DNA from 2 places in the Paenibacillus sp. FSL k6-2145 genome. Region 2 is predicted to be linked to the other one. Evidence: riboswitches for the same ligand, from Rfam matches in the RefSeq annotation. Region 2 holds a riboswitch; the other holds the start of a gene.
What was found. Region 2 has a riboswitch for glycine ahead of sdaAB (L-serine ammonia-lyase, iron-sulfur-dependent subunit beta). Riboswitches for the same ligand answer to the same signal wherever they lie in the genome.
Positions count from the first base shown of each region.

Region 1 (15,373 bases), 2.2 Mb from region 2:
TGGTCCGGCAATCATGGCACCTAGGAACATCGGGATATCACTACCCACGATGACCCCAATGGTCATAATGGCACCCACGACACCACCACGCTGACCATGCACCATCGTACCCCCGGTGTAACCGATTAACAGTGGCAGCAAATATTTGATCATCGGATCGACTAGCTGTGCCAGTGTCTCGTTAGGGAACCAGCCTGTTGGAATGAACATGGCCGTAATTAATCCCCAGGCGATGAACGCTCCCATATTCGGCATGACCATACCACTCAGGAAACGGCCAAAACGCTGCACACCTACCCGTAGCCCACCTTTGGAATTGGACGATTGGTCCAAATTACTCATTGTATTATCCTCCTTGGATCAAGTGATTATGATTTATGAAAGGGGTATCATTTCTCCCCTGCTGTAATCCTAAGCGAGAATGCTCTCCTGTTCAATGAAATGAAAGCGTACTTTCGTCATGAACAATGATGACAACATTAGGTTATGTAATCGTTTTAATCGATGCATAATGGCTGAACCCATTGGTACACAAGGTTTTTCTTGCCTATGACTTTTATCATTTCCAGAGTCATTTTCTAACCTATAGCTTGGTCCAATCAGATGATTTACATCCACAATCTGCTCAAATCTACATTCAAAACCATTCTTGGAAAGCACAAAAAACCTGTGCAAGCATCCGGCTCACACAGGTCGAAACAATATGAAACTCATTTCATTTGCTTATAAAATATATGTTAATAAGTACAAGTTCGTTGATACTATTCTTCCGTATGTTTACGATACGCGTCTGCATTCATCAATGTAGACAATGCTGCTGTCAGATCTCCCTCAACACGAATCTCAATCATCCAACCTTCCTCGTAAGGAGAGCTGTTCACAAGTTCAGGGGAGTCCTGCAACGAATCATTGACTGCAATAATTGAACCTGTGACGGGAGAGAACAAGTCGGAAACCGTTTTGACCGATTCAATCGTTCCAATGCTGTCCTCTGCTTTTACATTGGTTTCAAGGTCAGGCAATTCCACAAACACAATGTCACCCAGCTGATGCTGCGCGAACTCGGTAATGCCAATACGTACAGTATCCTCCCCTACGGTTTGCACCCATTCGTGCTCTTCACTGTACAGGAAATCACTTTTCAATTCGCTCATCAATATCCGCCTCGCTTTTCATTAAATGAGTGCATGCGTTCTTTGACCTTAACCTTTTTCCCAGAACATAGCGTATGATATTTTTGATTCAAATGTCAAGATACCTCACAATTTATTTATTGATCACCTCTAAATCCTGTAACCCGATTACACTCTTTCTTCATATACTGGTGAATATTAGAATAGTAAGCGCAGTCTTTTTAAATACACGAACAATAAAATTGAAACCAAATTAAATATTCGGTTTTTAATTATAATCTATGACATCGTTCTTGACATCGGTAGTGGATTCACGTTTTAATGAGAGGAGTAAATGTGTTTATTGGACTATGTTATACCCGCGGATGAATGTAAAGGGAGAGATTACCCGTGACACCCGATTCGGGATGTACATGAGGTAACGCCGAAGGAGTAAACCACCGATAAGCGGGGGTGAATCTCTCAGGCAAAAGGACTTTTACGGGACGCAACTCTGGAGAGCATCTATTCGCCCTGTGCGGGCGTTATGATCACCCAAGGGGAAACCTGCTGCACAACGCAGCGGGGTAACTCTCAGGTACAAGGGACAGAGCCTTAGAATACAGCGTGCTACTTGGCATGCCGATTCTTTGGCCTGTCCTTTTCCTTTTTCCCAAAAAACGAAAAACAGGATGTAGAACGGCGCTGTCATAGCTGCCTTACCATACTTATCTACGAAAAATCTCTGCTGAAAAATGTAAAAATACCCTGGTTCATTGATCCACGATTGTATATCCGGCCGGTTGACGGCCCATGACGAGGTGATTTGATGTCCGATTTGCTTAGAACACCACTCTTCCCACTGTATCAGCAATACGAAGGCGTACGGTGCATTGATTTTGGAGGCTGGGAGCTTCCAGTGCAATTTAGCGGAATCCAGAAAGAACATGAAGCGGTGCGTGAGCGTGCTGGACTATTTGATGTATCCCATATGGGTGAATTCACCGTACAGGGTGAGCAGGCTGAAGTTTTTTTGCAACAAATGACGACCAATGATGTGACCACGCTCGTTCCGGGTCAAGCCCAGTACACCCTGATGTGTTATCCAGATGGCGGTGTGGTAGATGATCTGCTCGTGTATAAGCTGGAAGATCAGCATTACATGCTCGTTGTTAATGCCTCCAACATCGACAAGGATTGGGCGTGGCTGCAAGAGCACTTGATCCCTGGCGTAAGCATGACTAACGATTCTGAGCAGACGGCGCTGCTCGCCTTGCAAGGTCCACTGGCTGTAGATATTATCGGGAAAGTTACAGATACGGATGTATCCTCGATTGAGCCTTTCCGTTTTGTACAGCAGGCAGAGGTATGCGGCGTTAAATTACTGTTGTCCCGTACAGGTTATACCGGTGAGGACGGCTTTGAACTATATGTACCTGCGGACCATGCTGCTGCGGTGTGGAATGGATTAATGCAAGCCGGAGAAGGTCACGGACTCGTACCAACCGGACTTGGTGCCCGGGATACACTGCGCTTTGAAGCAAGGCTCCCCCTGTATGGACAGGAATTGTCGGCAACCATCTCTCCGCTCGAAGCTGGCGTTGGCATGTTTGTGAAGCTGAATGCCGGACCTTTTATCGGATACGAAGCCTTGTTACAGCAAAAAACTGACGGGCCTGCCCGCAAACTGGTCGGCATCGAAGTGCTGGAGCGTGGTATTCCCCGCCCCCACTATCCGATTTACGCCGAAGGCGTACAGATTGGTGAAGTAACAACAGGCACGCAATCACCTACATTGAAGCGTAATCTGGGGCTTGCTCTCATCGACAGTAAATACGCTGCGCTGGGAACCCCGCTTGAGATTGAGATCCGCGGCAAGAAACTAAAAGCCGAGGTCGTGAAGACCCCTTTTCATAAACGGACACGTACGTCGAAGACACCTACTCAAGGAGCTGATCAAGCATGAGCAAGCACCGTTACATTCCCATGACTGAGCAAGATCAGAGCGCCATGCTCGCAACCATCGGTGTGGATACGCTGGAGGAACTGTTTCAGGACATTCCGCAGGAGATTCGTTATCAGGGCGAGCTGCCCGTATCCTCCAAACTTGATGAATATGCGCTGACACGTCATATGTCCAAACAAGCCGGCGCTAACGCCAATTTCGAAACACACGCCAGCTTCCTCGGCGCTGGCATATATGATCATCATGTTCCTTCCGTCATCAATCATGTCATTTCCCGTTCCGAGTTTTACACTGCCTACACACCTTATCAGCCTGAGATCAGCCAAGGTGAACTACAGGCCATTTTCGAATTTCAATCCTACATCTGTGAATTAACCGGTATGGCTGTAGCCAATGCCAGTATGTATGACGGCGCAACTGCCTTTGCAGAAGCAGGTAATCTGGCCGCAGCGGCAACTCGTCGCAAACAGCTCATCGTATCCCGTACCGTTCATCCGGAAGCCCGTCAGGTATTGCAGGCATATGCGCACGGATTAAGTCTGGAGATTGTCGAGATTGGTTATAAGGATGGCGTCACTGATTGGGATGCCCTGCAAGCCGCCATATCGGACGATACCGCTGCTGTCATGATCCAGAGTCCGAACTTCTTTGGTGCTGTAGAAAATGTAAAACAGGCTGCCGACCTCGTGCATGCGCACAAGGGCCTGCTCGTTGTAAGTGCTAACCCGCTATCGCTGGGTCTGCTGGAAGCCCCAGGCAAGCTGGGTGCCGACATCGTTGTAGGTGATGCGCAGCCCCTCGGCATCGCCGCTTCACTCGGCGGCCCGACATGCGGATATTTCGCCGTATCCCAGCCTCATATGCGCCGAATTCCTGGCCGAATTGTAGGCCAGACCACCGATCGCAACGGCAAGCGTGGTTTTGTACTCACACTGCAAGCACGTGAACAGCACATCCGCCGCGAAAAGGCGACATCCAACATCTGTTCCAACCAGGCTTTGCTTGCACTCAGCGCATCTGTGTACATGTCCATCATGGGTAAACAGGGCATGATCGATGTCGCGGATCTGAATTTGCAAAAGAGTCATTACACCCTGAATACATTAACTGCGATTCCTGGAGTTAGCCTTACTTTTAATGCACCAACATTTAATGAATTCGTGATTAAACTTCCTGAAGGAACAGACGTGGATGCTCTTCAGTTGAAACTGCTGGATGCAGGCTTTATTGGTGGCTACGAACTCGGACGTGATTATCCGGAGCTTACCGGACATATGCTGATTGCTGTTACCGAACGGCGCACTAAGGAAGAGATTGACGAATTCGCACGAGCATTGGAGGGATCGCTGTGACTCAGGAAACGACGACAACAACGACAACATCGGTACAAGGAAAATCGGAAACAGGTACCTCTGTCTCCACTTCGGTTCAACCTGAGACGGATACAACATTTAGTGCACAGACCTTATCTCCTGCTTCGGAACAATCATTGATTTTTGAACTCAGCAGCCCTGGACGTGTCGCTTATTCCTTGCCAGAATGTGACGTTCCTCGTCAGGCTGCCGATACGTTGATTCCCCGGGAAATGCTCCGTTCGGAAGCAGCAGCACTGCCGGAAGTGTTTGAGGTAGATGTTATTCGACACTATACCGCTCTGTCCCGCCGCAACTTCGGGGTAGATAACGGATTTTATCCACTGGGCTCTTGTACAATGAAATACAATCCGAAGATCAATGAGGACGTGGCCCGTTACAATGGATTCGCCAAAATCCATCCGTACCAGCACGAATCCAGCATTCAAGGTGCTCTTGAACTGTTATATACATTGCAAAACGACCTTGCAGGTCTGACAGGTATGGACGCTGTGACTCTGCAACCAGCCGCGGGTGCCCATGGAGAATGGACTGGTCTTATGATGATTCGTGCCTACCACGAAGGTCGTGGCGAACAACGTACCAAAGTCATCGTGCCCGATTCTTCGCATGGTACCAACCCGGCAAGTGCAACCGTTGCAGGATTTGAAACTGTGACGATTCCATCCCGAGCAGACGGACTGGTCGATCTGGATGCACTCCGTGCAGCAGTCGGTTCGGATACGGCAGCATTGATGCTGACAAACCCAAATACACTTGGTTTGTTCGAGAAAGACATTCAGGAGATTGCATCCATCGTACATCAGGCTGGTGGCTTGCTGTACTACGATGGGGCGAACTCGAATGCCATTATGGGCATTACCCGTCCGGGTGATATGGGCTTTGACGTGGTGCATCTGAACTTGCACAAAACGATGAGCACACCTCATGGCGGTGGTGGACCAGGCGCCGGACCAGTCGGCGTGAAGAGTCGTTTAGTTCCGTTCCTGCCTAAGCCAATGGTGATCAAAAATGATGACGGTATGTATGCATTCGATCGTGAAGGCGATCAATCCATTGGCCGGGTAAAAGCCTACTACGGTAACTTCGGTATATTGGTACGTGCCTATGCCTACATTCGCACCTATGGACCGGAAGGATTGCGCCGTGTATCTGAGTGTGCGGTACTCAATGCTAACTATATGATGGCCCGTCTTGCGCCTTACTACGAGATTCCTTACCCGGGTGTATGCAAACATGAATTTGTCATGTCTGGTCGGGGTTTGAAGCAATATGGTGTGCGCACACTGGATGTTGCCAAACGATTGCTTGATTTTGGATATCACCCGCCTACGGTGTACTTCCCGCTCAACGTGGAGGAATGCATCATGATCGAGCCAACAGAAACCGAGAGCAAAGAAACGCTGGATGGGTTCATTGATACGATGATACGGATTGCCAAAGAAGCGGAAGAGACACCTGAATTGGTACTCAACGCACCTTACGGAACACCGGTCACTCGTCTTGATGAGACCACCGCTGCCCGCAAACCTGTATTGAACTGCGCTTGCAGTTAATCAAATCATTGTTAACACAAAAAGCTCTTGCTGATGTTCCAATCAGCAAGAGCTTTTTATGTTGCCTTCCCGGTCTACTTATGCCACTCTTACAGCTCACCATCCTCCTGCTAGAGCGTGTCTCAAACGCAGGCAAGTTATGCTCCGATGTATACCAGTGTCCGAATCACATTGTCCTGTTTATAACAAAAAAAGCCGATATCCACAATGAATCGCGGATACCGGCAGAATCGCTGCATCAATGCAGCTCATTATCGGAAAAAGAAAAACCTCAAATCCGGAGGAAACCCCGGCAAAATTACGCTTTAATGCTTTGAACCAATTCAACGACTTGTTCAGCCGTTTGCATATCCAGAGCTTTAGCAGCCAGTTCCTGCATATCCGCACGGGACAGCTTGGTGATCTGACTACGAGCAGGCAGAATGGAAGTTGCGCTCATGCTGAACTCATCCAATCCAAGACCGAGCAGCAATGGAATTGCTGTTTCGTCTCCTGCCATCTCACCACACATGCCAACCCATTTGCCTTCACGATGTGCTGCATCGATAACCATTTTAACCAAACGCAAAATGGCAGGGTTGTAAGGTTGGTACAGATACGCCACTCGTTCGTTCATACGGTCAGCAGCCATTGTGTATTGAATCAGATCGTTCGTTCCGATACTGAAGAAATCCACTTCTTTGGCAAATTGATCCGCCAGAACTGCAGTCGAAGGAATTTCGACCATGATTCCGAGTTGAATGCTGTCAGAAACAGCAATACCTTCAGCAACCAGCTTTTCTTTCTCTTCGAGCAAGACAGCTTTTGCTTCACGGAATTCACCTAGTGTTGCGATCATTGGGAACATGACACGCAGGTTTCCATGTACGCTTGCACGCAGCAATGCACGCAATTGTGTACGGAAGATATCCAAACGGTCCAGACACAAACGAACTGCGCGGAAGCCGAGGAATGGATTCATTTCTTTTGGCAGATCCAGGTATGGAAGCTCTTTGTCTCCACCGATGTCGAGTGTACGAACAACGACAGGTTTGCCTTCCATTTTTTCCAGTACCGCTTTGTAAGCATTATACTGAATGTCTTCGGAAGGAAGCTTGTCTCTGCCCATGTAAAGGAACTCGGTACGGTACAGGCCTACAGCCTCGCCGCCGTTCTCCAGAACACCTGTTACATCATTCGGTGTACCAATGTTAGCTGCAAGTTCAACATGAACGTTGTCCACCGTTACCGTTGGCTCATCACGAAGTTTTCTCCACTCTGCACGTTGTGCATCATACTGTTCCTGTTTGGCACGGTATTCAGCAATAACTTCATCAGTAGGGTTAACCAGTACGTGACCATCCAGACCGTCAACAATGATCATATCGCCTTGTTTCGCTTGAGCCAAGATGTCCTTGGTTCCAACAACAGCCGGAATTTCAAGAGAGCGAGCCATAATAGCCGAGTGAGAAGTACGTCCACCAATGTTAGTTGCAAAACCTTTAACAAATTGGCGGTTCAATTGAGCCGTGTCGGAAGGTGTTAGATCCTCCGCAAGCACAATCACTTCTTCATTGATCTCAGCCGGACTCATGAAGTCGATACCAAGCAAGTGATTTAGCACACGTTTGGTAACGTCACGCATATCTGCTGCACGTTCCTGCAGGTATGCACTCTTCATGTTCTCAAACATGGAGATAAATTGCGATGCCGTTTCGTTCAAAGCAAATTCTGCATTGATCATGTCATCTGCAATTCTAGCTTTAACCGGATCAATCAGTTCCGGGTCATTCAGAATGAGCAAATGCGAAGCAAAAATCTCAGCTTTTTTCTCGCCAAGCTCATGTAAAGTACGCTCTTTGATCGCCTCAAGCTCAGCCTGGGATTTACCCAGAGCTGAGTCGAGTTTTGCGATCTCTGCGTCAACGTCGTTAATTTGGCGTTTTTCTACAGAGTAATCAGGATGCTCCAAGATAAACGCCTTGGCGATAGCAATACCCGCCGAAGCCGCGATCCCGGAGACATTAAGCATTAATTTCGCCCAACCCTTCGTTAACCATAACGTCAGTCAAAGCTTGAAGAGCTTCAGCTTCGCCTTCGCCTTCAACGATGATGCTGATGGTGTCGCCTTGTTCCAATCCGAGGGAAAGAACACCCAGAATGGATTTCAAAGTTACTTTTTTACCGTTAGCTTCTGCAAAGGATTCTGCACCTTTGAATTTGTTTGCTGTATTAACCAGGGCTGTCGCCGGACGTGCGTGGATACCATCTTCGTCTGTAATTCTGAATGTTTGTTGCATTACAATCATCTCACTTTCAGTAGTTTGGTTTAGGCATTGCATATATTTACACTTGCTTGCCATCGTCGTAACACTTCTTATTTTATCTCAATGATTGGCTGTTCGCCAACTTTCAGCACTCCACTCTTCTTCAGAGTTACTGTGGAGCCCTCTGGCAGGTTAGTGAAAATAACTGGTGAAATGATCGAAGGAGCGTTTGCTTTGACATACTCCAGATCCACTTCCATAATCGGCTGACCTGCCGATACCAGATCACCTTCCTGTACCAGTACGTTAAAGCCTTGACCTTTCAGCTTCACCGTATTAACACCTATATGAACAAGCACTTCCTTGCCACCATCGGACATGATGCCCACGGCATGTTTGCTTGGAAATACATTAAACACTTTACCATACACAGGAGAAGTTATCGTACCATCATGTGGCAAAATTGCGAACCCGTCACCTGTCATTTTTTCAGCAAAGACCGGATCAGGTACGTTTGTAATGTCCAGCAATTCACCATTGACTGGCATGACGATATCCTCAGCAACGATGCGCTCGCCTTGCTCACCTTGTGCCTTCTCCTCTTCAGGAGTTGGTTTGGCAGCTGCTGGCGTTGGTGCTGGTGTTCTTCCTGCAATAATATCCTGCATTTGAGATTTGATCGTGTCGGAACGTGTACCGAAGATGGCTTGAACATTATTACCCACTTCAAGTACACCAGATGCACCCAATTGTTTCAAACGATCTTTTTTCACATTGGATTTCTCATTAACTTCAATCCGCAAACGAGTAATACAAGCGTCCAGATGTTTGATATTTTCCTTGCCACCAAAAGCTTCGAGAATGTTATGGGGCAGGTCATCCGTTGAACCAGAGCCTCCGCCAGATTCGGTTTCAGGCGTTGCATCCTCTCGTCCAGGTGTTTTGAGATTGAATTTGCGAATGATAAACCGGAAACCGAAGTAATAGATCACCGCAAGAATCAATCCGACAATAATCACGTCCCACCAAGGTGTACGGTTCGGAATAATCCCGAAGATCAGGAAGTCAATGAACCCACCGGAGAAGGTCATACCGATCTTGACACCCAGAATTTGCATGGTCATGAAAGACAAACCTGCAAAGATACAGTGTACTGCAAACAGGATTGGTGCTACAAACAGGAACGAGAATTCAAGTGGTTCTGTGATACCTGTCAGGAACGAGGTCAGCGCAGCTGAACCCATGATACCTGCAACATACTTTTTGTGTTCCGGTCTTGCTTCATGGTACATCGCAAGTGCGGCCGCTGGCAAACCGAACATCATGAACGGGAATTTACCAACTTGGAATGTTCCTGCTGTGAGAGCAACGCCATCACGTAACTGGCTGAAGAAAATCTTCTGATCCCCACGAATAACATCTCCGGCTTTATTCACATACTCACCAAACTCAAACCAGAATGGGGAGTAGAAAATGTGATGCAAACCGAACGGAATTAATGACCGTTCCACAACTCCAAAGATGAACGCCGACAAGGTCGGACTTGTATCTACCATGAAGTGAGATATGGAATTCAGTCCATTTTGAATCGGAGGCCAGATAATCACAAGAAGCAACCCGATTACAAGGGATACTACCGATGTGATAATCGGTACAAATCGTTTACCTGCAAAGAAACCGAGGTAAGACGGCAGTTCGATTTTGAAAAACCGATTGTAACATAGCGCGGCGGCAATACCTATGATTATACCTCCGAACACGCCTGTACTTAATGTTGGGATACCCAAGATGCTGGCATAACCCGGTACTTCACCGATCATGGCCGGAGTAACCCCTACTGCGCTACCCAGTGTGACGTTCATGACCAGATAACCGATGATCGCTGCGAGACCTGCAACTCCTTCGCCACCGGCCAATCCGACGGCTACACCGACGGCGAACAGCAATGCCAGATTATCGAATACGATCTGACCTGCGTTCATCATAATTGTTGCGATCGAGTTCACCCAAGGGGTGTCGAGCGCCGTTACATATTGCAAGAAATCTGGATTAACCAGCATGTTACCAATTCCGAGCAGCAAACCTGCCGCAGGTAGAATGGCTACAGGCAGCATGAGAGCTTTACCTACTCTTTGCAATACACCAAAAAGCTTTTTAAACATCGCGTCGTTTCTCCCTTTCGTCTAATTTATATGTTGTGATGCAAGCAAGGGAACACAAAAAAAGGCATGAATTAATAAAGTAAACTGTGCCAACCTTGGGGTATAGCATACCCTGTACAAGGAAAGAACAATCACACTTTAATTAACTCATGCCTGATCGAGTCAGTAACACGTCGCTTATGTTTATTCAGTTGCTTGATTACGGAAACCATTGTAGCACCAGTTCTAATCTATTGCAAGCCTTTACACCAAAAAAATAAATTCCGCATTCCATCACTGGAATGATCTCACTTATTCTCTTCTTCCTTCCGCTGATTCAGCCTTTGCAGATGAATGGTCAAATAACCTACCTCCGCAGGATAAACTGGCAGTTTCAGTCTTTTCTCCATTACTTTGGTCAGTTTCCATGCAAGCGAGTACATTTCGGGATACTCCAACTTGAGCAGGGAATCCAACTTATGAAGCTCCTCCACTTTGTCTCCACGCCGAACACGCTCAAGGGCGAAACGAAGATGAGTCAGCAAACGAGAGTAATCGAGCGATTCCGTTTCAAACGAATAATCGAGTTGATCAGACACCAGGTTCACCAAATCAGTGATCAATTGTGAATGTTCACGTACCTGGGATATATTTTGATTGGTCATTGCGCTATAGATATGGAGGGCAACAAAACCAATCTCGTCCATCCCCAAATCTACACCCATTTTCTCTTTGATCAGACGAACAGCGTATTCTCCCATTCGATATTCTTCAGGATAAATCTCGCGGGTTTCATATAAAAATGGATTTTGTATGATAATGCCCTGCTCCTTGCGTTTTAACGCGAAAGAAATGTGATCGGTTAATGCAATATGGATATGTTCATTCAGAGGAACGTCCGTACGCTCTGCAATATACGTAATAACTTCGTTAATAATCTCGATCAGTGCTTCATCCACCTGTGGAAGAAGCTGTTTGTACTGCTCTTGCTCCTGCTGGTTTTTCAAAATGAACATTTTCTCCACAGCCATCAATGGAATGTGATCACTCGGTTTTCGGTTAAAGCCAATGCCTTTACCAATAACAACGACTTCCCCGTGTTCAGGATGCTGTGCAATGATTACATTATTATTTAGCGCTTTATCTACATGCAGGCTGCTCATTGTTTGCACCTCTTTTTCACACCATCTTAGGTGTGATTAAGTCACACCCTGTTACGAACGAAAAGACACCCGGAGCGGGCAAACCGCGCCGGACGTCTCGCTTAAAAAGTAACAAAAATTCGTCTTAAGGTCAATAGAGCAACCATGCAAGATTCGAAGTGCTTCTTACTCGTCAACTCCAGCTCTTTCCACAATCTTGTCGATTATAGAAGGAGTTGTAACAGCCTCGCTCTGTAGAATGGCAACTGGCGCAGGTGTTTTAGACTTCGTAAGGCCTTTGATCAGCTGCTCTACATCAATGCCGGATACACTTTTGAGCATCTCTGGAGCGGTCGCCATAAGTTCGGTAACATAGTTACTCACTCGTGCTGCACCTTCACCTTTGCCTGTATCTACCACCGTCAGTTTATCAATGGATGCAATTGGCTCTGCAATTTTACCAGCCAGTTCAGGCAGCATTTTGACAATGATATCGAGTACAGCCGCTTCGCCAAACTTCTGGAACGCTTCGGCCAGTTTTTCCTTCGCTTCTGCTTCGGCAAGACCACGCAAACGAATAACTTCTGCATCTGCTGTACCTTTGGCAAGTTCCGCATCCGCCATGGCCTGACCTTCAAGTCGCTTCTGTTCAGCTGTTGCTTTGGCATGTGTTTCGATGGAATACTGTACAGCATCGGCTTCACGCATTCTTTTGGCTTTATCTGCTTCGGCAGCCTGCTCTACCGCATAACGATCCGCTTCTGCCTTTTTCTTCACTTCAGCATCATATTGCTTCTCACGTACGACGATTTCTTTTTCTTGGAGATCGATCTCACGTTCTTTACGAACGAGTTCAACCTTCATTTCTTCTTCCACCACGGTTTGTCTCGCGCGCGCTTCATGGATATGGTATGCCTGATCGGCTTCCGCTTTGGCTGTATCCTGATCCCGCTTAAACGTGGCTACTTTCAGTTCTTTCTCTTTGGCTGCTTCAGCGATATTGGTATCACGCAGCAACTCTGCTTTTTGCCCCTGTTCTTCCGCATTGGCCTTCTGAATACGTGCATCACGCATCGCTTCCGCTTCAGCAATCTCGGCATCCCGCTTCACTGCGGCAATTCTCGGTTTACCGAGAGCATCCAGGTAACCCTGTTTGTCACGAACATCCTTGATGGTAAATGAAACAATTTGCAGTCCCATTTTCTTCAAATCTCTAGCTGCTACGCCTTGAACCTCTTGCGCAAATCGATCCCGGTTCCGATATACTTCTTCCACCGTCATTGTACCCAGGATGGCCCGCAAATGCCCCTCCAGTACCTCCTGTGCTTCGCTTCTCAGCGCTTCTACAGGTTTACCGATGAATTGCTCAGCTGCCGTAGCAACGTCCTCTACAGCGCCTCCAACCTTGATAATAGCTACACCGTCAGCAATAACCGGAACCCCTTGCTCCGTGTACACTTCAGGTGTGGAGACATCCAGCTTGTGGGACAATAAGGAGATAAACTCGGATTGCTGGAATACCGGCAAGATAAATGCACCGCCACCACGAACAATCTTAATTTTTCGGCCAGAATCATCATCGGAGATATTTTTACTACCCAGAAATGATCCCGTAACGATCATCGCTTCATCCGGTCCAACCGTTTTGTATCTCGCCCAGAAAGCCAGACCTAAAATTAGAATGACTCCGACTACAACTATGGGAATCAATAAAACATCCCAATTCAAATTCAAATTTTCCATTCCACATCTCTCCCCTTATTCATTCATGATGAGTGCTTAAACTAATTAGGTGATAAGAGTACTTTATAAATCTTTAAGTACATTTTCATCCCATTCCGACACACGTAGTACACCATCTACAACATCCACCACGACAACACGGGCTCCCGCCGCAATGGGGAGGTGTTCAAAACTGGATGCCGTTTGAATCGTACTACCGGATGCGAAGCGAATCATCACTTCGCCAAAACCTTTTTCCGGCACCGGAATGGTAATTTCCCCAATTTTCCCAGATAACTCTTTCATTGAAAATGCAATCGAGACATCGCTGTTACGCATCGGTTTGATGTATGCGAAGAATACCAGCATGGCTGCAGCAATACCTATAAGCAGGGATAATATTAGACCCGACATCGCACTTAATGAACTATAACGTGTCAGCATAATGCCTGCCCCACCGAAGGTTGTAATGGAACCAGCTAGCACAACGGGTTTGAAAAAATCAAGACCTGGCATTTCGAAGGCTCCGTCCAGCAAGCCGTCAATCAAGTCACCCAGCACAAGACTGACAACCGCAAATATTGCTCCTCCGATCAGACACCCCCAATAAATTGTCTCCATCCCCTGTTCCTCCTCTCCTCTGCCGCAAATTCATCCTAACTGGGCATTCCACATGTAAATAAATACGTAGCTAACATCAAAATGTTTCAAAATCTTTCCTCAAATGTATTCTGAACCCGATAATGGGTATTATCACGACATTCGCTTCTTCTTGCTTCATGTTCCTCCATCATTCACGTGTACAGCCCGAATACATGAAAAAACCCCAAGCCTCCATGAAGGAGACTTGCGGTTATTCGACAACAGGATGTGTCCGTTCACTTGTCAGTGATTATTAAATTACAGAGAAGCCTTGTAGATGGATACAACATCTTCCCGTTGCAGTTTCTTGAAGTTACCGAATGGACCAAACAGCATAGCTTTATCAGCCATTACGTCGATCTGGCTATCATCGATATCATAATCAGCCAAACGGTTAGGGGCACCAATGGATGTCCAGAATTTGCTGAGCGCATCAATACCTTCTTCGGCAATCTGTCTGTCCGACTTGCCTTCAGGATTCACTTCGAATACATTAATTGCCAGACGTTTGAATCGGTCCACATTGACATCCAGGTTATGTTTCATCCAGTGTGGGAACAAGATTGCAAGTCCACCGCCGTGTGGGATATCATACACTGCGGATACCGCGTGTTCGATATTATGTGTTGCCCAGTCTCCTGCGAGACCCATATTCAGCACGCCATTCAGTGCCATTGTTCCGCAATACAGAATCGTTTCGCGCAGTTCATAGTTCTCCAGGTCTTCAACCAGACGAGGCGCTGCTTCCATGACGGTACGCAGAATCGTCTCACAGAAACCGAGTTGAACCGGTGTGTTGGCATCCAGATGGAAGTAATGCTCCAATACGTGGGACATCATATCCACCATACCGTATACCGTTTGGTCCAGTGGAACAGTGTATGTATTCACCGGATCCAGGATGGAGAAAGCAGGGAATGAATAAGCGCTACCCCAGCCCAATTTTTCTTGTGTATCCTGATTCGTAATAACCGAACCGGAGTTCATCTCCGAACCAGTTGCCGCCATCGTCAATACGGTACCGAGTGGAAGAGCATCCTTTGCAACAGCTTTGCGCTGTGCAAAATCCCACATATCGCCATCATATTTGGCACCTACCGCAATAGCTTTGGAGCAGTCCAATACACTACCGCCACCTACAGCGAGGATCAGGTCGATGTTATTTGTTTTGCAGAGGTCTACCCCTTTATGCACCGTAGAAAGACGTGGGTTAGGTTCCACACCTGCCAGTTCAGTCACTTCTGCTCCAGCTTCTTTAAGCAATCCGATCACTTGATCGTATAGACCACTGCGTTTGATACTGCCGCCACCATATACAAGCAGAATCCGTTTACCGTATTTCGGCACTTCTGTTTTCAATGCTTCCAGTTGTCCTTTACCGAAAATCAGACGGGTTGGATTATAGAATTGGAAAGATCTCATATCTATTGTCGCCTCCAATGGAGTTTAGAATTTTTAGTGCAACTCCAATTA
Region 1 covers NZ_CP150267.1:493,495-508,867, forward strand. The annotation lists gene NZ043_RS02170 (PTS mannitol transporter subunit IICB) at 1-342, opposite strand, end outside; gene gcvH (glycine cleavage system protein GcvH) at 762-1,154, opposite strand; glycine riboswitch at 1,499-1,621, shown strand; gene gcvT (glycine cleavage system aminomethyltransferase GcvT) at 1,942-3,078, shown strand; gene gcvPA (aminomethyl-transferring glycine dehydrogenase subunit GcvPA) at 3,075-4,430, shown strand; gene gcvPB (aminomethyl-transferring glycine dehydrogenase subunit GcvPB) at 4,568-6,007, shown strand; gene ptsP (phosphoenolpyruvate--protein phosphotransferase) at 6,306-8,018, opposite strand; gene NZ043_RS02200 (HPr family phosphocarrier protein) at 8,011-8,286, opposite strand; gene ptsG (glucose-specific PTS transporter subunit IIBC) at 8,364-10,415, opposite strand; gene NZ043_RS02210 (PRD domain-containing protein) at 10,703-11,557, opposite strand; gene NZ043_RS02215 (flotillin family protein) at 11,723-13,279, opposite strand; gene NZ043_RS02220 (hypothetical protein) at 13,343-13,879, opposite strand; gene NZ043_RS02225 (iron-containing alcohol dehydrogenase) at 14,159-15,322, opposite strand.
Region 1: linked by a shared signal. The riboswitch ahead of gcvT (glycine cleavage system aminomethyltransferase GcvT) and the one ahead of sdaAB (L-serine ammonia-lyase, iron-sulfur-dependent subunit beta) in region 2 are both predicted to bind glycine.

Region 2 (15,373 bases):
GCCCATATGTCGCCGAGTTTACAATGAGAATATTCGGTATGGTTAGTGCAAAATTCAGTGCGAGCGGTGCGGCAAAGCTGCTCCACACCAATGAAACGAACATCTGCAGGGCAGCCAAGGGTACACAAGCTAGCAACCCAAGCAGCAGTTTGCTCGCCAAGAATCCCCAAGGTACAAGCATCGTAATGCCGTGAATCATGCCTGCCAGCAGAATGGACATCAGCAATAATACTTGTGTACCCGCCAGAAGCATGAGCACAATCGTCAGTTTACCTGCATATACGCCTGAACGTGTGAGCGGTAAAACCAGCATCTGCTTCCACCCTCCACCTGCATGTTCAAAACGGCAGACAAAGGACGTAAACACGCCAGTCAGCATCGGTAATAATAACAATCCGTGCAGGAAAACCATCGTGTTCATCAATACCTGCCAATTTCCCGATGGAGTAGACAACAGTCCGATGAGCAGCGCAATGAGTGGACTCAGCAGAATCAGAAGCCATATGGGGGACTTGCCCATTTTCAATCGTTCAGCGGACAAAATTCGGAAGTAAGTTGTCGCAAAGCTCATGTCAGGCCACATCCTTCCGGCTAAAGTGCACCATACCCAGCAACAGAATCAATAACCCTAGACCTGCCCCCATGCCTGCATACAGATATGGATTGGGTCCATTCCAGGCCATCTGCGCCCAAGCGAGTGGAAAGTTCGGTGAGATACTGAGTGCGAACATGCCCGTTATCGCGAGAACGATGCCCAGGGTGACGGGAAGTGCCTGATTCTTGTTAACCATCGTGAGCCACAACTCCAGTGACAACACGGGAAGTGCACCAGCCAAAGGCAATAGCCCCAGCTTGATCGCATGTGTCCAAGGTATTTCGCTGGCATGGAATCCGAGGATCAGACCCAGACCCACAATTCCTGCGGTTAACAGCAGGCAGGAGATCACCAGCAGAACACAAGCAAGCAGGAACTTGGCTAAATACACGGCTGGTCTGGGAATCGGCATCGCGAGCAGCTGTTTCCATGATCCCTGTTCATGCTCAACATTAGCGATCATGGAGCTGAGAATGGTTGCTCCCAGCATCAGAGACAAGGGCACAAAGACCACCACATTGCCCAGCAATCCGCCCCACAGGTTATCTGCATACTGCTCTTTCAGATAGTCCAGCCGTAAGCCAAAATTAAGCGCCTGCATCGCTGTTAATCCAAGAGGGGCCAGAAAGACAAGAAACCAGATCCCTTTCCCCCGAATCTTGAGCCAGTCTGATGATAATGCACGCCCGGTCATATGGAAGCCCCCTCGCCAATGACCCGCATGAACAGATCTTCCAGCGACTGACGCTGTTCCTCTACACGATACACATCATGATCCTGCTCAATTAATCGGCGCACAAGCAGTGCCACTGAACTGTTATCCATATAAGGGAACGTTAACGCAGAACCTTGTTGCTGACCAAATTGTCCCTGTTCTCTCGCCAGCTTCATAGCCTCTTCCGGCTCGGAAACCGTTAACCGGATAGAGCTACCCGTCTGACTATGCAGACTTGCGATGGTATCCTGAAGCACCATCTTGCCTTCACGGATAATACCAACGCGACTTGCCATCTGTTCGACTTCACTCAGCAAGTGGCTGGAAACCAGAACGGTAATGCCATGTTCCAGAGGCATGCGTTTGATCAGTTCCCGAATCTCCTGAATACCGGCAGGATCAAGACCATTCGTTGGTTCGTCCAGAATCAGCAATTCCGGTTCACCCAGCAAAGCGCTGGCAATACCCAGACGTTGCTTCATCCCAAGGGAATATCCCTTCACTGAACGTTTGGCATCCTTGGTCAGATCTACAATGGACAGCACTTCAGCAATTCTTGATTTTGGTACATTGATGATGCGGCGCAAAGTTTCCAGATTCTCTACTGCGTTCAGATGTCCGTAATAGGACGGGTATTCGACCAAGGAACCCACACGGCGCAAAATATCCATGCGATCCTTGCGGATATCCTTGTCGAAGATACGGATCACGCCTTTGGTTGGTTTAATCAAGCCGAGAAGCATGCGAATCGTTGTTGTTTTGCCGGCACCGTTGGGACCGAGGAAGCCGTAGATATCTCCCTTTTTAATATGCAGATCAAGTTCACGGACCGCTGCACGGTCCCGGTATGTTTTCCATAAATTCGCCGTTTGAATAATATTTTCACTCACTGTATGATCACCTCGGAACTATCGTAACCTTCCAAGGTTAAAGCCAAGGTAGTCTCCAGTTTAAGTTTAGTTTAAAAAAGTTATTTCAGCGGTTTGTTGCTTCCCTTACCACTGTAGATATATGTCTGGACACCCGTATCGGAACTGTCTACCCGCTTGCGCAGGCCCATCTCACGAATCAACAGGTCTACAATGGATAAGCCTAGACCTGTGCCTTTTGTGTCGGAATTCGGTTGCATTCCCGGACCCCGATCCTGAATAACGACGGCCGTCTCACCCTGAATCTCCTGAGTTGATATACCAATATATTTCCCGCTGGCGGCATGACGGATCACGTTTTGGAACAAATTATCAAGAATACGGCGCATGCCCTGTTCATCCATATGCCAGATCAATGGTTCCTCTGGCAGGTCAATATCAATCTCAAATTGCTCTTTCTCCCAGACCGGGTACCAGGCGGCCGCCGTTTCCCTGACGATCCGCAGTATATCTTTCTCTTCCAGCTTCAGTGTATACTTCCCACTCGTGAGCAAATTGTAGGATAACATGTTGTCAATGAGCCCACCGAGGTCCTCCATCTTTGCTTCCATGCGATGTAATGAACGGTCACCTTGCTCGCTCAGCTCTTCCTTGTGCAAAGCATGCATATGTCCACGAATCACCGTTAGCGGGGTACGCAGATCGTGAGAAAGCCCCGCAATGAGACGTTTGCGCAATTGTTCTTCCTCTCGTTCACGGTGGCGGCTGTCGGACAGTTGATGCACCATCTGATTGAAGGATTCTTCCAGTTGACCAATCTCGTCTGACCGGCGGATATCTACCGGAAGCGGGAGGCCTTCCTTGCCGGTGGTCATCATGGCCGTCTGCAAACGAATAAGTCGTTTGCGAATGCGTGCGAAGAAGAGAATCGACATAATGATGAAGATCAGAAAGATGAGGGTCATTACGATACCAAGATACAAGAGTTCCATCGGCCAGTTACTCTGATTCATTTGCAGAAGTGACCGCGGCACTTCAATGATCATGAATCCCTGTCCTTTGTCCTGCTCAGCTCCGCCAATATATGCAACTACGGTCAGTGGATCGCGAAAGGAGGCTTCTTTCATGAATTGCACCGTATTGTTTACATTCCATAAGGATGGAATATGAGTCTCTGTCGTTTGCCCGGAATCCAGTGACCATCTCAATGTCGTGTCTGTTCTGCCATCCGGCGACGTGGATTTCAGAAGCGTTACATCTTCACCACCGAGAATAAAGAGGGTCTCACCGCTCACATTCACACGATACATGGAAGATTTGGGATACGAGCCATGTAATTGCTCCAACCGGGCCTTAATCTCTTCATCCGAAGCACCATCCAGGTTCTTCGCTTCACGTGACCAGAGGTTACTGATCCGGGTAACATCACCGTAAGGCGCGTCGCGGTTCGTATTCGTGTTATTCACTACGACAATATATATAACGGATATGATCGGAAGGACAACGGGCACAAATAATACAGCCGCCAAGATCAGTAGGATGTATCTGGACATCAAGGACCGCCCAAAGCGAAGCTTGCGCCGCCCGGATTGCTTTTGATCCATACTTCGTTCTCCCTTCATGATCTTCCGTTCTCTGAACCACCGAATCATGGCTTCTTCACACGATATCCCACACCACGGACCGTCTGAATAACTACAGGATTGGCCGGATCAAGCTCCAGCTTTTCGCGTAGATGCCGAATATGTACCATTAAAGTCTTGTCCCCATCCAGATAGGGCTCGTTCCAGACGGCTTCATAGATCTGCTCTTTGGTTCGAATCATGCCCATATGTCGTAGCAGGTAGGCGAAGATGTGGAACTGTTTTCCCGATAAAATAATCTCATCTCCCGTCTCCTCATTGACGATCCGGTTGTCCTTCTCATAGATGGAGAGATGATCCAGCTTCAGGGCAGCATCCGTGGATACCGCCGTTCCTGCCTTACGCAGTTGTACTTCAATCCGGGCAGCCAGTTCATCGGGGTGAAATGGTTTGGTCACATAGTCATCGGCAAAATCAAGACCGTGCAACTTGTCGTCAATGGACGTTCTGGCCGAGAGCATGACAATGGGCACGGCGGGATGTTCTTTTTTCAGTCGCTGTCCCACCGTAAATCCATCCAGCCCAGGCAGCATGACATCCAGAATAATGAGTGAGCAACCGACAGCAGCCTCCGCTGCACCTTCACCACTGCCGAGCCATACCACCTCATAACCGCGCTCCTCCAGATCGGCTCTGACCCAAGTCGCAATTTCCGTATCATCTTCAATATATAACAGTTTGGTTTTCATCCGAATATTCGTTTCCTTTCTGCCCCCATTGGGTTAATGATATATCTGAGCATCATCATGGTAAAAGATGTCTATAACATATGGATTCATGTCTTGTTGAAACAATGTTAAAGTCCTTTACGTTACCACACATTCTAATTATAGCGTATTCATTAACGTGGGGAATGTCATATTAATCAAGTCTACCAAGTACATACTATATCCACACCTGACGGGAGGAAATTCATTATGCTGCTGGAAGCCATCTATCATCAACCGAAACGAAACTGGGCCTATGCCTATGACCAAGATACAATCCATCTGCGTTTGCGTGCCAAAAAGAATGATCTGACCGAGGTACATGCCCTGACCGGGGATAAATATGCGTGGGATGCAACCAAAGCGCTGGTTCCCCTAACCAAGTTCACCTCTGACTCCATGTTCGATTACTACGAGGGTGAAGTGAAACCTCCCTACCACCGACTCAAATACTCTTTTCTGCTCAAAAGCGGCGAAGAACAGATCTGGATGACCGAGACGGACTTCCAGGAAGAAGAGCCGGACGATCCGGGTCGTATGTTCCAGTTCCCTTATATTCATGCCGGAGCTGTATTCACACCCCCTGCATGGGTTAAGGATGCGGTGTTCTATCAGATTTTTCCCGAACGATTCGCCAACGGCAACCCGGATATTAGTCCGGAAAAGGTAGAGCCGTGGGGTGGCGAGCCAACACCTTTCAATTTCTTCGGCGGTGACCTTCAGGGCGTGATCGACCATCTGGATTACATCAGCGATCTTGGCATTAATGCGATCTACTTCACACCCATCTTCGAAGCCACCACCAATCACAAATACGATACTGAGGACTACCTGCGGGTAGACCGGCACTTTGGTGACGCAGATACCGTGAAACGACTGGTCGAGCTATGCCATGCACGTGGAATTCGTGTACTTCTGGATGCTGTGTTTAACCATTCCGGGAAGACATTTGCGCCGTTTGTGGATGTGCAGAAGAACGGAGAACAATCCAAATATAAGGACTGGTTCCATGTACATGAATACCCGCTGGACGTGAAGGACGGCATTCCTACGTATGAGACCTTCGGATTCGAAGCGCATATGCCAAAGCTGAATACGGAGAATGCCGAGGTTAAGGCCTATCTGCTGGAGGTTGCCGAGTACTGGATCAAGGAAGTGGGTGCGGACGGATGGCGGCTGGATGTGGCAGACGAAGTGGATGATGCATTCTGGCGTGATTTCCGCCGTGTAGTCAAAGCGGCTAATCCGGATGCCTATATTCTGGGCGAAGTATGGAATGAGTCCTCTGCCTGGCTGCAAGGCGACCAGTTCGATGCGTCCATGAACTATCCGTTTACCGATGCCGTAAATGCTTTCTTTGTGAAAAATACAATGCACGCAGAACAGTTCGCGAACTCCATCGGACGACAGTTATCCCGTTATCCGCTTCAGGCCAGCGAAGTGGCGTTCAACTTGCTGGACAGCCACGATACCCCACGGCTGCTCACGTTGTGTGAAGGCGACCAACGCAAGATGAAGCTGGCTGCGTTATTCCAGTTCAGTTACATGGGTGCTCCGTGCATCTATTACGGAGACGAGATTGGCATGGACGGCGAACATGATCCGGGCTGCCGTAAATGCATGGAATGGGACGAAGCGAAGCAGGACCGGGAGCTGCTCGACTTTTATCAGAAACTAATCTCCCTGCGTCATGCTCATCCTGCCCTGCGTGCAGAAGGCACCGTTCGTTTCCTGCAGGCTCGTCCCGATGGCAGCCAACTGGTATTTGAGCGGCAAAATGAGGAGGAACGCATTCTGGTTCTGTTCAATCGATCAGAAGAGACGGCTATTGTCGAGCTGGAGGCCGGTGACGAAGAATGGACCGAGTTATTCGGCGGAAACCATCGTACCGCCAAGGAAGATGGCGTACTCGCCATTGAACTGCCTGCGTATGGATATGCCGTACTGAGTACGGCTGTGAGCCAGAACTAGAGTCATAATACACATTCATCTGAAGTCACATATAAGTATCCTAACTTCGCTTCATCTTGCAGCATAAAACAAGCGTCCTGCATAACCCGGATTCGGGTTCGCGGACGCTTGTTTTTGTATTTTTGTATTCGCCGTTATACATAATAATGTCACTGATTTATATATCGGTGGTCCCGGTTCAGCTTAAACCTGAGTATCCTTGTCCACTTGAGCATTGTCCGCCCCACTTGTAGTTGTGTCAGAATCCGCTGGCTTCGACTCCTGCTCAGGCTCGGCACGCTTTGCCTTTGGTTTAGCCAACTTCTGCATCATTTTGCGGCCGGTTGGTGTCTGGGCCAGTCCGCCCTGGGCTGTCTCCCGATGGCGGCTCGGCATCGCACTGCCTACTTCCAGCATGACGTCGATGACTTCGTCTGACGGAATGGCACTACGCACTCCGGCCAAGGCCATGTCAGCCGCAGCCAGCGCCGTAACTGCACCCAGTCCATTACGGACGATGCACGGGATTTCAACAAGGCCTGCGACCGGATCGCAGATAAGGCCCAGTGTATTTTTTAACGCCAAACCAACGGCATGAACGACCTGTTCCGGTGTACCTCCACGCAGTTCAACCATGGCACCCGCAGCCATGCCGATCGCGGAACCCACTTCCGCCTGACAGCCACCCTCGGCCCCGGAGATAAATGAATTGTTGGCAATAACATAACCAATCGCTCCCGCACAGAACAACCCGTTCACCAAATGTTCGTCCGTCCAGCCAAAACGCTCCTGTGAGCTAATAAAAACACCGGGGATGATGCCGCAGGAACCGGCTGTTGGTGTTGCCACGATCCGACCCATGGAGGCATTCACTTCAGATACACACAGGGCATACGCCATGGCAAGTGCGGAAGCATCTCCTGAGCAAGTCTCACCCTTGCGAATGTACTCCGCCATTTTTTTACCGTCTCCACCCGTTAACCCACTGCGTGATGTCGTATCTTCCGTTAACCCTTTGCGTACCGCTTCCTTCATCACCTGATAATATTCAGACATCTGTTTCACAACATCCGCTTCCGGTGTATTGGTCTCCTGAACCTGCTCCTCGATCATCAGCTGAGCAATGGTTTTGGATTCTGCTGTACAGATCGTATTCAGTTCGTGCAAATGTTTAAACCGCATCCGAATCAACTCCTCTCTTCAAATCGATAACACGAATGTCCAGCACATGGTCCAGCTCCCTTAGACGCTTGAGCATATCGGGATTAGGCACACCATCCATTTCCATCGCGGTAAGCGCTTCGCCATCACGGGCTTTCCGGTCCACCTGCATATACCCGATGTTAACCCCGGATGAACTGATCGTGGACGTTACAGATGCAAGCACCCCTGCTTTGTCCGCATGTCGCAGAACAAGTGTTGGAAACTCACCACTAATCTGAACACGAAAATCATTCATCGCATGCACCGATACACTGCCACCACCAATGGATGCACCGATTAAGGAGCAGGCACGTTCTCCATGCCATAACTCAATTTTGACCGTATTTGGATGAGGAGCAGGCAGGCCACTTGTATAAAACTCAACCTCCATGCCTGCTTCCTCTGCGTATTGCTCTGCATCCGGGATACGTGGATCGTCTGTGACATAGTCCAAAAGACCGCCGATCAGTGCCAGATCTGTTCCGTGCCCCTGATACGTGTCAGCGAATGAACCATATAACGTCAGCCGGGCACGTTCTGGCGTACATCCAAGCCACTGACGAGCAATTCTCCCTAACCTTGCCGCTCCAGCTGTATGTGAACTTGAAGGCCCTGTCATGGACGGACCAATAATTGAGAAAACATCTTTAAATCGCACTTTATAACCCTCCAATTGTATTCGTCATTTCCATCCAGAATCTAATCCATATTGTTCCTTATTTACTGAATGATGACATCAAAAAAGGACAGAAGAAGGCCTCAGGCCCTCTCTCTGTCCTCGATACCTGAGAGTTTCACGATCAGCAGTGTCTCACGACAAGGTGCATTGCCTGCGATTACAGACAAGTTCACCGGTCCCACTGATCATATACCCCTTGGGTGGCGCAGTTCGCGCACTCTCCAGAGTTGCGTCCAACGATGGTACATTTACCTGAGAGATTAACCACTGCGCCGGGTGCGCAGCAGCTTGCTCCTTCGGTGCCTGAATACTAGCCATTGTGCTCGGCTAACCCAGGTCTCTCCCGCTCGTTATCATCCGCTATATGGAACCATTCTGAGCTTATGTCAGAACAGTCATGGAAGTCATTAATTTCTTCTTCATTAAGATTAATCGACCGGAAGATCAGTGTCAACAAACTTAACGATTTCTTTGGGTGTATTTCCTTCATTTCCTATTGAAGCGATGATAACCAGAATATTTTGTCAGCTTTCATTACATTAATACGTTAAAAAGATCTTTTAAACAGCTCATTTCGTTCTACTTCAATCAATGATGTGCTTACTATTATTTATGATATTGTCCATGAAACCGTTCGGGTATTCAGGCAACCATAATCTTTGATCCACACTGCTCACTAACCCATCCGAGTCTGCACATCTGGATTATAAATCACAGTTCATAAAATATGCTCTCGTTCTGTACATAAGGTCTGCAATACTTGCTGCATAGCTTCGGCATGCGATCTTTCATCCATTCGTGCCTCGACTCATTCGCCATCTGAAAGGCATAATAACCCAGTGTAAAAATCAACATGAATCCTTCCATTAATCGGATATCACGATCCGTCAGTGGTGCGATCTGTTTGGTATAACCGGATAAGAATATATCTCGTTCCTCCCGGTTGAACATAAGTGCTGCTCCTCCAGCATCAAAAAGATAGTACCCATACCCGTATAGACAAAAATCAATCATAGATATGCCCTGATCCGTTATCAGCAGATTGTTGCGAGTAATATCCCCATGAATGATCCCCCATGTTCCTGCGTGCTGCGGGTATGTTTCTAACTGTTCATTAATGTTCTCAAACGTCTCACGAAGCAGGTCGAAGTCTTCCGTTGTAAAAATCCCCAGTCGGACGCCTTCCTCTAGCTGCCCTAGCATGACCAAGTTCTCATGGATGTTGCCATATGCCGGCCGCACCTTTGTTCGATCTGTCTGATTCTGCTCACGCCCATATTGATGAAGCATCTGCAGTTGTGCCCCAAGATCATAGATCTGCTCTGTTGTCAGGCGTTCTCCCTGCTGGATGTCCCTTCCCTCAATCCACTCCAGTACTGTACAGCAGATTTCTTTACCCGCTTCACTTTTCCATACCGTGACCCAGTCTCCCGATACATTCCGTACCGGATGCTGCACGCGCAATTCCGTCGTTGCATTTAACTCATGAAGCAGGTTCATCTCTGCCTCCAGCGCAGGAAGCGTATGCTGAATGCCTGTCATACTTGTATATGCGGCTTGATGGATACGTAACAGATACTTCTTCCCGCTTGCTTCATCGACGACATGATATGTCAGATTCTCATTGTGGCGAATATATGAAACGACAGGTTTCTCAATAGTGTAGTTCTGTATAATCTGAGCTGCCATATGGTCGTAAGACATCTGATTCGTAGTGATTATCAACATCTCCTTCGAAGTCATGTAAACGTTCTCTTCACACTAAATATCGTAGCATAATGTTTATCCCGCATACAGAAAATCCCACTAAAATTATAAATTAAAAAAGCACAACCCCCGAACAACCGTCCAGGCATTGTGCTTTCTTTTGTCTCTATTATTTCTTAATCTCTCTGTCTATTGCTCTATGTTACACTCCATGATCCAATTAACCGAAACGACCCATAATGTATTCTTGCGTCAGACGATTGTCCGGGTTCGTGAAAATATGCTCTGTATCCCCGTGCTCAACCATGCTTCCCAGATAGAAATAAGCTGTATAATCCGAGATGCGCGCCGCCTGCTGCATGTTATGGGTAACAATAACGATCCGCAGCTCCTTCTTGAGCTCGGTAATCAACTCTTCAACTTTACCCGTAGATACCGGGTCAAGTGCAGATGCAGGCTCGTCGAGCAGCAGAATCTGCGGATCAACAGACAGGGCGCGGGCGATACACAGACGCTGCTGTTGTCCACCCGAGAGAGACAGAGCTGACTCGTTCAGCCTGTCTTTCACTTCGTCCCAGAGCGCAGCACGACGCAAGCTTTTTTCCACAATTTCATCCAGTGCCTTCTTACTCTTCGTACCGCGGTAGCGGGGGCCAAACGCGATATTGTTGTAGATGGACTTATGAAAAGGGTTCGGCTTCTGCCACACCATGCCAATCTTCTGACGAAGCTTGATTACATCGGTTCCAGGCTCATTCAGATCGTTACCGTCCATCCAGATATGTCCCTCTGTACGGGAACCGGCAATCTCGTCGTTCATCCGGTTCAGCGACCGGAGGAACGTGGATTTACCACACCCAGACGGCCCAATAAGAGCCGTTACGCTTGCTTCAGGAAACGTCAGGCTAATCTGCTTGACTGCCTGGAAATGTCCATAATATATGCTTAACTGTTCCGTACCAAAAGGTATGGCCATGTTGGTTCCTCCTTATTTCGAAGCTGTCATGCGGCGGAATACAACCCGACCGATCCAGCGTGCACTTAGATTGAACGCCAGCACGAGAATGACAAGCACGGCGGACGCCCCTGCTGCCACTTCTTTGGAATCTGGCCCAATACCTTCACTATTCACTTTCCAGATATGGACAGCAAGTGTCTCTGCCGGACGGAAAGGATTAAGCGGTGATCTTGGACTCGTTGGATTCCAATCTGTAAAGTCCAATGGCGGACTACTCATACCTGCGGTGAACATCAGCGCGGCTGCTTCACCGAAGATCCGGCCGGAAGCCAGGATCGTACCCGTAATCAAGCTCGGCAATGCCACAGGTAGCAGAATCGAAGTAATAATCTTCCACTTGGACAGTCCAAGCGCCAGACCTGCTTCCTTCTGTTCCTTCGGAACGGCCCGGAAGGCCTGTTCCGTTGTCCGTACCATCAGTGGCAAGTTAAAGATCGCCAGAGCCAAGGCACCCGAGATCAGGGAGAAACCAAGACCAAATGTATTTACAAGCAATAAAAGACCAAACAAACCGATAACGATGGATGGGAATGATGACAATACTTCAACGACCAGACGAATGAAGCTGGTAATCTTGCCTGGTTTGGCGTATTCCGCCATGTAAATCCCTCCGCCCCATCCGAGTGGAATGGTAACAATCAAGGTCAAGACAAGCAAGAATATGGAGTTAAAGAGCTGTGGACCAATCCCGCCGCCACCCTTAAGCAACTGTGGTGCGCTTGTCAGGAAGTTCCAGCTAATATGCCCAATACCTCTATACATGATGAAGCCAAGCAGACCGAGCAATAGAATAACAATGAACAGGGCCAGTACAACGATAACGGATGTTGCAATTTTATCTACCGTCTTTGCCTTCATTTTCATACCCGGTTTCTCCTTTCAAGCAGGCGAACCAGAATGACGAAGACAAATGTCATCACCAACAGGACAAGCGCCATACTCCACAGTGCATTGTTATGAACAGAACCCATCGTGGTGTTACCCATGCTGAGTGTAATTACACTTGTTAATGTTGAAGCGGATTCGAGCAAGGATGTTGGAACATGCGGTGCATTACCGATAACCATCTGCACAGCAAGAGCCTCACCAAAAGCACGGGCCATCCCCAATACGACACCTGTCAACAAAGCTGGCAAAGTCGTTGGAATAATGACACGGTAGATGGTTTGCCAGCGAGTGGCACCCAGTGCGTAGGAGGATTCTCGCAATCCTTTTGGCAACGCGGACAAGGCATCTGCCATAATACTTGTCACCGTAGGAAGTATCATTACCGCGAGAACAAGACATCCGGCTGCAATCCCGACGCCTGTTCCACCGAAGATACTGCGAAGCAAGGGTACGATGACACTCAGTCCGATAAATCCGTACACAACGGATGGAATTCCGGACAAGAGCTCAATCGCAGGCTGCAAGATTTTTTTCCCTTTACCTGGTACAATCTCTGTCATGAAGAGTGCTGCACACAGGCCAAGCGGACTTGCGATCAATGCTGCAAGCAAGGTTGTAATGAAAGAACCTGTGATGAACGGCAATGCCCCGTAGAACGCAGGCTCTCCAGTTGGATTCCACGTTTTCCCACCAAGAAATTCACTTATGCTTATTCCATTTTGGAAAAATGTCGATAGTCCCTTGGACGCTACAAAATAAACAATGGAAAACATGACAACGATCAGGAAAACGACACAAATCGACGTATAGATCCGTCCCGTCCACTCTTCCCAATAATGTTTCTCTTTTAAGGGCCGGCGCGGTTTCAACTTGTTATTCATTACCGTTCCCCCTTCGGTCTGTTCCATAACAACCATCCTTCTATAGTAGAATTAATGCAAAATATGGGATTATTTTAGAGCAAACCGCGTAAAGAGGCGGGACCTAAGTCCGCCTCTTTCGCTGTATGCGCAAGTTCAAAGATTACTCAACCACATTACCTGCTGCATCGCGTTTTACTTTCATACCTGACATTGGAATGTATCCAAGTTCTGTCACGTCGTTTTGTTGAATTTCGTCACTCAAGATGTAGTCCAAGAATGCTTTTGTTGCTGCATCAGGCTCACCTTTTGTGTACATGTGCTCGTAAGCCCATACTGGATAAGTTCCTGCTTCTACGTTCTCAACTGTTGCTTCTACACCTTCGTATTTCAACACTTGCAAGCTGTCATCCAAGTAAGACAGGGCGAGGTAACCAATAGCACCTGGCGTTTCAGATACCAATTTTTTTACGTTACCAGAAGAATCTTCTTGAATCGAACCTTGGATATCATCCATTTTTGCACCCAATGCATACTTCTCGAAAGTTGCACGAGTACCTGAACTACTTGGACGGTTTACAATAACGATTGCTTGATCCGCACCACCAACGTCTTTCCAGTTCGTTACTTTACCGGAGAAGATGTCGATCAGTTGTTGCTTCGTCAAATCTTCTACCCCTGCATCTTTGTTGCTAACTGGCGCCATAGCTACTACTGCTACTTGATGGTCAACCAATTCTTTTACTTTGGCTTCGTCCTCCAGTTTCTCTTCTGCAAATACATCAGAGTTACCGATTGTAGCTTGTCCGTCAGATACTTGTGTCAAACCAGTACCACTACCGCCACCTTGAACTTGAACCGTTACGTTCTTATATTCATCAACTGCCATAAATTTCTGTCCAGCTTGTTCTACCAGAGGTAGCAATGCTGTCGATCCGACTGCCAGAATGTTACCGCTAAGCTCAGTAGCAGCTTCTCCTGATCCATTGCTTGCGGCACCCTCTGTACCAGCGTCATTTTTCGATCCGCATGCTGCGAGAACCAGTACGAACGTTAAGGTCATCAAAATAAACGGCAACTTTTTAAACATGTTTTGTTTTCCTCCCCCAATGTAGTGATGGCGTTTTGTGAATTTGTTTGTTCACCATCAACTCTTTACTCATTGTAGTTTCGGTATGTCATCTTAAAATCAGTGTTTTGTAAACGCAATGTTAAAAATATCGGCTGTATATTGAAATATCTGGGATTTAATCAAGCCCTGAAGAGGTCGCTTCGGGAACGGACGTTGTTTCAATCGCTGTTATCCCCGGATTTATATGATTTACTTTTTCCAAGGAATACATCCGGGGATAAAGGCGAACGCTTCGCTTTTCCACAATCGTTCCGTTCCCTTCGCTGTGTCAGCGCTCGTTGGATCTCAGGCATTTCAATCTCCTGCCTGGGAGATGGCAAAAAAGAAGGCCAGCCCTATAAAAGGCTGGCCTTGTGTAAATTCTTTGTTGATTCTTTAATAGAGAAAGAAAATCTGTTTCTTCTATAGAAGGTACAAAAGCAGAAAAATCTGCCTCGCTGCCAGTGCTTAGCACCAGCTGTGAGAGCAGCCTTTTACATTACAATAGACTATCTTATTAATGCTTAATGTAAAATCTAATTTTACTAACCCAGAATCCATAACCACAATGCCAACCCGGCTAGGGTAATTAACAATGTCGGAATGGTCAGGATGATGCCTGCCTTGAAATAATACCCCCATGTAATCTTCACACCTTTGCGGGATAACACATGCAGCCACAGCAATGTGGCAAGAGATCCAATCGGGGTCATTTTGGGACCCAGGTCGGAACCAATGACATTGGCATAGATCAATGCTTCTTGAATGATGCCTTCGGTATGTGCGCCCTGGATGGCTAGCAGGTTAATCAACACGGTCGGCAGGTTGTTCATCACCGATGATAATACAGCAGCGATGATGCCCATCCCGAGCGAAGCAGCCAGCAGACCATGCTCTGCTATGGCATCCAGCCAGCGGCTCAGATGATCCGTTAACCCTGCATTACGCAGTCCATATACGACGATATACATGCCCACCGAGAACACCACAATCGACCAAGGTGCTTCCTTGATTACCCGTTTCAGATCAACAGCCTCGCTCTTGCGTGCCAATAAAGCGAACAGCAGCGCAACAGAGCCAACGATAACCGACACGGGAATCGGCAGAAACTCACTGGAAGCATAGGCCACGAGTAACAGCCCAAGCATGAACCAAGCGATTCGGAACATCCGTGGATCACGTATTGCTTCCTTCGGATCACGCGCTGCTGAAATATCATAGCGAAGAGGTATGCTTTTGCGATAGAACAAAAACAACATCCCCGTACTCGCTACGATTGAGAACAGATTGGGCACGACCATGCGTACTACATACTCCACAAATGTAATACCAAAGAAATCGGCCGATACAATGTTAACCAGATTGCTGACGACCAGCGGTAATGATGTGGTATCCGCGATAAACCCACTCGCCATCACAAAAGCCAGC
Region 2 covers NZ_CP150267.1:2,656,928-2,672,300, reverse strand. The annotation lists gene NZ043_RS11955 (ABC transporter permease) at 1-571, opposite strand, end outside; gene NZ043_RS11950 (ABC transporter permease) at 573-1,289, opposite strand; gene NZ043_RS11945 (ABC transporter ATP-binding protein) at 1,286-2,200, opposite strand; gene NZ043_RS11940 (HAMP domain-containing sensor histidine kinase) at 2,281-3,783, opposite strand; gene NZ043_RS11935 (response regulator transcription factor) at 3,828-4,511, opposite strand; gene NZ043_RS11930 (alpha-glycosidase) at 4,740-6,500, shown strand; gene sdaAA (L-serine ammonia-lyase, iron-sulfur-dependent, subunit alpha) at 6,684-7,661, opposite strand; gene sdaAB (L-serine ammonia-lyase, iron-sulfur-dependent subunit beta) at 7,651-8,340, opposite strand; glycine riboswitch at 8,593-8,717, opposite strand; gene NZ043_RS11915 (phosphotransferase) at 9,073-10,104, opposite strand; gene pstB (phosphate ABC transporter ATP-binding protein PstB) at 10,289-11,044, opposite strand; gene pstA (phosphate ABC transporter permease PstA) at 11,057-11,944, opposite strand; gene pstC (phosphate ABC transporter permease subunit PstC) at 11,947-12,855, opposite strand; gene NZ043_RS11895 (phosphate ABC transporter substrate-binding protein) at 12,998-13,924, opposite strand; gene NZ043_RS11890 (arsenic transporter) at 14,491-15,373, opposite strand, start outside.